DNA from 2 places in the Filifactor alocis ATCC 35896 genome. Region 2 is predicted to be linked to the other one. Evidence: predicted binding sites of a transcription regulator. Region 2 holds the regulator's gene; the other holds the start of a gene.
What was found. Region 2 encodes HrcA, which represses chaperone genes, less so after heat shock. Its sites were predicted from a motif close to TTAGCACTCNNNNNNNNNGAGTGCTAA; they were not measured.

Region 1 (4,450 bases), 740 kb from region 2:
ATTCAATCATAGTTTATTTACCTCACCTATCATAATTCGGTTTTTCTAATGGAATCGGATTGGGATTTAACAATACCCACAAGACAGCAAGCTCACAAAGTCGTTCGGTTAAGGAATCTTCATCAGCACCTTTGGCACGTATGCTTGATGTTAACATTTTTGTCTCTTCCAATTCTTTTTCTGAAAGGGGTACACCGGAAGCAAAGTGTTTTAACAGTGCATGGAGCATGTTACGGTAGTTTCTGTCCCAGTTGACACCGCCGTTTCTGTATAATTCATCTTGTACTCGTCCTGTTATGCGAATCACTTCCCCTTGCATGGTTTTTGCCGGTCCTTTGGAAGGAATCAGAAAATTCCAAAGAGCTTCATATTGCTGTTTCCAAGGAGCATCTTCCACGACAATAGGAGAAACTCCATCGTGAATTTGGCGTTTTGCAACGGGGGTTACACCGAATAATTGATATAGTTTGTTGAGCCCTGTTTCTGTTTCCAAAAGAAATTGTTTGTTGAAGTTTTCTCGATGAAATTCAAAATCTTCTCCGATCTGTTTCACTCTTTCTATCATATCAGAAGTTATTTTTGTGCCGGCATCCAATAGGATACTTGAAATTTCAGCTACTTGAGAAATATTACTATTGCGACAACACGCAAGAGAAGCAGCAAGCGGTGTTCGGTTCCAATCATTTTCCGCATGAACATCTGCACCGTGTTCCACCAAAAACTGAACCGTTTTTGTATGAAAAAATTCTGATGCCGTATGCAAAGGAGTGTTACCATATCGGTCCGGTTTTTGGATATCTCCGCCAAGTTCAAAAAGCAGTTCTACGATATCACTTCCTATGGTAGATTGTACATACAACGGTGTACGACCATAATAATTCAGGGTATTGACATCTAACCCTTGGTCTACCAGCCAACGAATAAGAGAAGCCGGAACACCGTAGTGATGCAAAGCGGTGTTCATACCGTAGCGACCGTCATAAGCATGAAGTTCACATTTCTCATAAACAGCCATGAGTTGTTTCATATCACCGTTTTCGATGAGTTCATTGAAATTGTTTACTAAAGTAATCCTTTTCTTTTTTGCCATAATGTCACAACTTCCTTTCATGATAAGTAGTTAACTTTGATATTTAGAAATAGTATATCATTTTTTTAGTATTTTTTCTATTCTCTCAATTTCTGAAATTTATGTTATATTTACTCACTATCCTATTTTCATTTTCCAAACAAACCTTCATAGAATAGAACAAAACAAATTCTGCCACAAAGGATACATGAAAAATTTCGGTAAGGAGTTTCTATTTGAAGCTTTGAAAAATAAAATTGCATCAATTGTTGTTTTGTAGTGGCGTGTAATGTCTCAATCTTTTTCTATTTGTTCTATCATCAAGATAATACATCTTTTTTGAAGATACTGATTTGAGTTAATAGAAGAAGATATTATTTAATGAGAGGAAATGCTAATATCTTGTTTTTTAATCGTTAGAATACAGATAGATATTAGAAATATGTCGAATAAATAATTTAAAATGGATAGAAGGAAGAGTTTGAAATATGACATAATTGTAAAAAAACAATAATAAAAAATATACTTTTAGCACTCTATTGCATAGAGTGCTAAAAAGATGTATACTATAAGTGTGCTATATAGTTAGTAAAAAGAAAGTAGGTGGATAATATGGATGCACAAAAATATACACAAAAAAGTTTACAGATGATTCAAGATGCTCAGAACATAGCAATCAAAAACGGAAACCCTGAGATTACAGATTTGCATTTACACAAGGCGTTGGTAACGGATTCGGACAGCCTTATTGCAAGAGTGTTACAAGAGATGAATGTTGATATTAATCAATACAGAATGACTGTTGACAGGGCGGTTGATAATCTTCCGCGACAACAGGGAGCATCTCAAGTTTATCCGAATGCAGTATTTCAAAGAATTCTTTTGAAGGCTGACGATGAGGCGAAAGCTCTCGGAGACAGTTATATTTCAGTAGAACATTTATATTTGTCTTTAATTTCGGAAAGAAAGATTCCTTCTGAACACATTATTCATCAATATGGAATTACCGGAAAGAAATTTTCAAGTGTTTTAAATGAAATCAGAGGGAGCAGAAGGGTTACATCCGATAATCCGGAAGAGACAGAAGATGTGCTTGAAAAATACGGGAAGGATTTGACCAAGGAAGCTCGTGAAGGAAAGAGCGACCCTATCATCGGAAGAGATGATGAAATTAGAAATGTCATCAGAATTTTAAGCCGAAGAAGTAAGAACAATCCTGTGTTAATCGGTGATCCCGGAGTCGGTAAAACAGCGATTGTAGAAGGTCTTGCACAAAGAATTGTGAATGGTGATGTGCCTGACGGATTGAAAGATGTCATGATTTTTTCACTTGATATGGGGCAATTGATTGCCGGTGCAAAATTTCGTGGGGAATTTGAAGAGAGATTAAAAGCAGTACTCAAAGAGGTTCAGAAATCAGATGGAAAAATTATCATGTTCATCGATGAACTTCACTTGATTGTCGGCGCGGGAAAGACTGACGGAGCAATGGATGCTTCGAATTTAATGAAGCCCGCACTATCTCGTGGTGAAATCAGAATGATTGGTGCTACCACTCTGAAGGAATATCGTGAATATGTTGAAAAAGACGGTGCACTTGAAAGACGGTTCCAAAAAGTTATGGTTTCAGAACCAAGTGTTGAAGATACTGTTTCCATCTTAAGAGGAATCAAGGAAAAATATGAATTGCATCATAAGTTGAGAATTTCCGATAATGCCATCATTGCGTGTGCCACATTGTCTGACAGATATATCACGGACAGATTCTTACCTGACAAGGCAATCGACTTAATGGATGAGGCTTCCGCAATGGTCAGAACAGAGCTTGATTCAATGCCTCAGGAACTGGATGATGACAGAAGAAGAATTCTACAGCTTGAAATTGAAAAAGCGGCTTTGAAGAAAGAGACTGACGAAGGAAGTAAAAAACGATTGGAAGGACTGGAAGAAGAACTGGCTAATTTAAATGAACGATATAACGAAGAGTTCATCAATTGGCAAAACAGCAAGAAGAGTTTGGAAAAGCAGACAGAAATAAAGAGTGCAATTGAGCTTGTGAAACATCAGATTGAGGATGCACAGAGAAATTATGATTATGAAAAAGCATCAGAACTAAGATATGGAAAACTTCAGGAGTTAGAACATGAACTGGCTGAAAATGAAAGAAAAATGTCAGAAGAGGAAGATGCTGCAAGAGAAGAAGTGACCGAAGAGCAAATTGCCGAAGTGGTTTCTAAGTGGACAGGAATCCCTGTTTCGAAGCTTGTAGAAACCGAAAGAGAAAAGATATTACATCTTTCGGACATTCTTTCAAAGAGAGTGATCGGTCAGAAAGATGCAATCACCGCAGTTTCAGAAGCAATTATTCGTGCACGTTCAGGATTGAAGGATGAAAACAGACCAATTGGAAGCTTTATTTTCTTAGGCCCTACAGGAGTGGGTAAAACGGAACTTGCAAAAACACTTACCGAATCAATGTTTGATGATGAGAGAAATATGGTAAGAATTGACATGTCTGAATATATGGAAAAATATTCGGTATCAAGATTGATTGGTTCCGCACCCGGATATATCGGATATGAAGAAGGTGGACAGTTAACAGAAGCAGTTAGAAGAAAACCGTATTCCGTGGTGTTGTTTGATGAGATTGAAAAGGCACATCCGGATATTTTCAATATTTTACTTCAAGTATTGGATGACGGAAGATTGACAGACAATCAGGGAAGAACAGTTGATTTTAAGAATACAATCATCATTATGACTTCAAACCTCGGTTCTCAAGCTATTCTTGATGGAATCGATGATGACGGTATGCTGAAAGAATCTGTAAGGGAATCAGTGGAAGATAAACTTCATCATACATTCAGACCCGAATTTTTGAATCGTATCGATGAAATTATCTTATTTACACCGCTTAATAAGGAAGAAGTATATCGTATTATCGATCTTCAAGTTGCAAAACTTCAAGAAAAGCTTGCTGATAGAAATATTGTATTGCAATTAGATGAAAAGGCGAAAGATACCATATTACAACAGTCATACTCACCTCAATTCGGAGCACGTCCCGTAAGACGTTTTATTCAGAAAAATCTTGAAACAGAGCTTGCAAGAAAATTGATTGAAGGAAGTATCAGTGACAATGATGAGGTTTTGATTACAGGAAACGGTGAAAATCTTTCCTATGTGAAATAAATATGACATCTCAACATATCAAAAGTATTGTGTCAATCAAAAAATATCAAACCAAAAACGTTGGTAAAATTTAATGTTGAGGATGAAAACGATGATTATTGTGCAATTATGGATATGAACACTCGTATAGTAGACTTAAAAGCATCAAAGATACCGAATTTTCGGCTACGGTCAGAGTCATATTCTATG
Region 2 (4,450 bases):
CGAGTGCAATGTTGATTACACTGATATTGTTAGGAAAGTTGTTGGAGCAAAATGCAAAGGGAAAAACGTCATCAGCTATCAAAAAATTGATAGGATTACAATCTAAGACAGCTGTTGTAGAACGCGATGGAAAAGAAGAAACAATTCCTATTTCTGATGTTGTTGTGGGAGATATTCTCCATGTGAAACCGGGAGAAAAAATTCCGGTTGACGCAATCGTTATTTATGGGAATTCAGCTGTCGATGAATCTATGATTAACGGGGAACCCATTCCCAATGATAAAGAAGTTGGTGATTTTGTAATCGGTTCTACTGTAAATAAGAGCGGATTCTTAAAAATTAAAGCAAAGAAAATCGGTAAGGATACGATGTTGTCTCAAATTATCGAAACAGTAAAAAAAGCACAGTCATCAAAAGCGCCCATCCAAAGAATTGCTGATAAGATAGCGGGAATATTTGTTCCTGTTGTGATGACGATTGCCGCTATCACTTTTGTTGCTTGGTATGTATGGATAGATCAAGGTAATTTTTCAAGAGCATTGGAAAATATGATTTCTGTTTTGGTAATTGCTTGTCCGTGCTCCTTAGGTTTGGCAACTCCAACTGCCATTATGGCAGGCTCCGGCCGTGCAGCAGAATATGGAGTTTTGTTCAAGGGTGGAGAGTATTTGGAAAATGCTTATCGTACAAATACGATTGTGTTGGATAAAACAGGTACAATTACCGAGGGAAAACCTGCGTTATCAACTGTTGTAATAAAAAATATTTCAGAAGAATCTTTCTATCAATATGTCTATTCGTTAGAAAAATGTTCTGAACATCCTTTGGCACAGGCAGTTGTAGAAGGCTTTGAAAAGTCGAAAAAATTAGATGTGATACCTTTAGATGATTTTGAAAACTTGTCCGGATATGGTGTAGGAGGACATGTTTTTGGAAATGAAATATGGGTTGGAAACAGAAAATTGATGTTATCTAAAAAAATTCACTTTGAAGAAGAGGACGAAATATTACAATTGGAAGAAACAGGAAAAACGTTAGTATTTGTTGCGATAAATGGAGAATTATCCGGATATATGGCGATATCAGATACCCTAAAAGAGAGTTCTAAGAGTTCGATAGAACAATTAAAAAAATTGGGAATAGATGTTATTATGATGACAGGAGATCATATTACTGCTGCGCGTGAAGTAGCATCTAAAGTAGGAATAGATACTGTTATTGCAGATGTTTTACCGGAAGAAAAAGCAGATGAGATTGGAAAATTGCAAAAACAAGGAAAAATAGTTTCTATGGTAGGAGACGGAATTAATGATTCTCCTGCTTTGGCTACGGCGGATGTGAGCATGGCAATTGGAACAGGTACAGATATTGCAATGGAAACAGCGGATATCACGCTGATGAGAGGAGATCTGGAATCTGTTTACGATGCGTTGCTTTTGAGTAAGCATACTATGAGAATTATCAAACAAAATCTTTTTTGGGCATTGTGTTATAACAGTATTGGGATTCCGTTGGCAGCATCAGGATGTCTGTTGCCATGGATAGCCGGAGCGGCAATGGCATGCAGTTCTGTTTCTGTAGTAACAAATTCATTGAGATTGCAAAGGATAAAATTGTCATGAAAAAAGGGATAGGTAATAAGATAAAAGAAAATACAGATAATAGTATGACTTGTGAAAATTTTGAAGAAGAATGTATGACTTGTGATACGATATCGAAAGAAGATTCATTGGAAAATAAAAATTTGATTCATCGCCTTCATAGAATAGAAGGTCAAATTCGTGGAATTCAAAAAATGATTCAGGAAGATCGAGATTGTGTAGATATCATTACACAGGTTTCTGCATCTCTTTCGGCTTTGGAAAATGTAAGTTTGATTATTTTAGAGAAGCATATCAAAGGATATCTTCAGAATATGAAAACAAATCCTGAGGAAGAAGAATCAATTGATATTTTGGTAGAAGTCATTAAGCGAATTTTGAAATAATGATGGAATTGGAATTTGTTTTGAGGAATCAAGCAGATTCCAATTTATATTTTTAAAAGAGTTTATGGGAAATTTGTAATTTTTCAAAAAAATAATATGGAATTGTTGACAAATAAACAGAAAGTGGGTAATATATAGTCATGAGTTAGCACTCAACAACAAAGAGTGCTAATAAAATAAAAAATTTGAATAAAAGATGCAGACAGCATTGGGCAAGAAGGGAGGATGAGATGAAAAATAATTTAACTGATCGAAAGTTGAGGATTTTAGAGTTTATTATTCAAGAATATATTCATACTGCAGAACCGATTGGTTCGAGAACAATCTCTAAGAATCAAGGTTTGAATGTCAGTGCAGCAACAATCCGAAACGAGATGTCTGATTTGGAAGAGTTAGGATTATTGGTTCAGCCTCATACCTCGGCAGGAAGAATTCCTTCTGAAAAAGCATATGAGATTTATGTGAAAAATATGATGGGTTCTAACTTCTTGAAAGAGTATGATAAACAGATGATTCAATCTAAGTTGGGAAAAAATATTGATAAAATCAGTACTTTATTGCAAGAATCTTTAGATTTGATTAGTGAACTGACGAATTATACATCAATCGGAATTTTAGAAACACAGAACAGAAAAAGAGTTTTGAAGAATATATCGCTTGTTCCGATTGATAGTAGAAGAATTGTGATTGTAACGGTACTGGACGATGGCGAAGTAAGAAACGATACCATGATTTTACATCAGATAATAGATACTGAATCTTTAAGGTTGATATCAGATGCAATTAATGAAAGCTTGGTAGGAAAATGCTATGAAGATATCAGCGAAAGTTTATTTCCTTATATTAAATCAAAAATCAGTGAATATACAGTTGCTTTGGATGATATCTTCTCTTTCTTAGAGGAAAAAATCCATCATCCAAATGATTCTTTCCAATTGGTATTTCATGGAATGACAAATATTTTTAATCATCCTGAATTTAATGATATCAGTAGAGCAAGGTCTTTTTTTACAATGATGAAAGAAGAGGACCTTCTGAAAAAAGTATTAGATATCAGAGGAATTGAAAAAGATAACATTAATATTGTAATCGGAGATGACAGAATGGATTCGGTTATGAGAGACTGTTCTATTATTACCGCAAATTATATTAAGGATGGTGTTCCTATCGGAAAAGTGGGAATTATCGGTCCAAAGAGAATGGATTATCAGAGAGCCTATTCTGTAATGAGTTATTTACAAAAGCAAATTAACAGGTTATTAAATGATTCTTGACATAGATAGAGTTTTTTAATAATTGGAATGAGGAGGAGAAGGTTTGTCAAAAGATGAAAAAGAAATGATATTAGAAAAACAAGAAGAGCTGAAAGAGAAAGCGGAAGATGTAGAAGGTAAAGTGGAGGAAGGTGTATCACCTGAAATAGAAACACCAGAAGGTGTGGATAATTCCTTTATGCAAAGACTGGAAGAGAAGAAGAAGGAAGAAGAGTTACATCTTCAAGAGTTGACAGATTCTGTCAAAAGAATTCAAGCAGAATTCATTAATTACAAAAGGAGAACAGAGCAAGAAAAAGAGATGTTGTCATCTTTGGCAAATGAAAGAATTATTTTGGATTTGCTTCCTGTTTTGGATAATTTTCAAAGAGGGTTGGATGCTATCGAAGAAAAAGAAGGTTCTCTTTATGAGGGAATGGAATTGATTTATAAGCAGTTGCTTTCTACTCTGAAAAAAAACGGAGTACAAGAGATTGACACAACAATAGACTTTGATCCTAATTTTCATCATGCTGTAATGCAAGAAGACGGAGAAGAAAGCGGTAAGATTTTAGAAGTTTTCCAAAAGGGATACTTGCTGAAAGAAAAAGTAATTAGACCTGCAATGGTTAAAGTTTCGAATTAAAAATTAATATACAGAAAAAGAAAAAGGAGAGATTTATTATGGGTAAAACAATAGGAATAGATTTAGGTACTACAAACTCTTGTGTTGCAGTTTTGGAAGGTGGAGAACCGGTTGTTATTGCGAATAGAGAAGGATTAAGAACAACACCTTCTGTAGTTGCCTTTTCAAAAGAAGGGGAAAGAATTGTAGGAGAACCGGCAAAAAGACAAGCTGTAACAAATCCTGACAGAACTATTAGTTCTATTAAGAGGGAAATGGGAACGTCATTTAAGGTAACAATAGACGGAAAAGACTATACACCACAAGATATTTCTGCTATTATTCTTCAAAAATTAAAATCTGATGCAGAAAGTTATTTGGGTGAAACTGTAACAAGTGCAGTTATTACTGTACCTGCATACTTTACCGATGCACAAAGACAAGCAACAAAAGATGCCGGAAAAATTGCAGGATTAGATGTAAAAAGAATCATTAATGAGCCGACAGCCGCATCCATTGCCTATGGATTTGAAAAAGACAATATTGAAGAAAAAATTCTTGTATTTGACTTAGGTGGGGGAACCT

Region 1: clpB (ATP-dependent chaperone ClpB) is a predicted target of HrcA. The motif match lies at 1,598-1,624, and genes of this name have one in related genera.

What each region holds. Positions count from the first base shown of each region.
Region 1 covers NC_016630.1:1,353,518-1,357,967, reverse strand. The annotation lists gene HMPREF0389_RS05955 (hypothetical protein) at 1-10, opposite strand, end outside; gene HMPREF0389_RS05950 (ankyrin repeat domain-containing protein) at 23-1,090, opposite strand; gene clpB (ATP-dependent chaperone ClpB) at 1,682-4,261, shown strand.
Region 2 covers NC_016630.1:616,700-621,149, reverse strand. The annotation lists gene HMPREF0389_RS02740 (heavy metal translocating P-type ATPase) at 1-1,622, shown strand, start outside; gene HMPREF0389_RS02735 (metal-sensitive transcriptional regulator) at 1,619-1,987, shown strand; gene hrcA (heat-inducible transcriptional repressor HrcA) at 2,218-3,261, shown strand; gene grpE (nucleotide exchange factor GrpE) at 3,305-3,886, shown strand; gene dnaK (molecular chaperone DnaK) at 3,925-4,450, shown strand, end outside.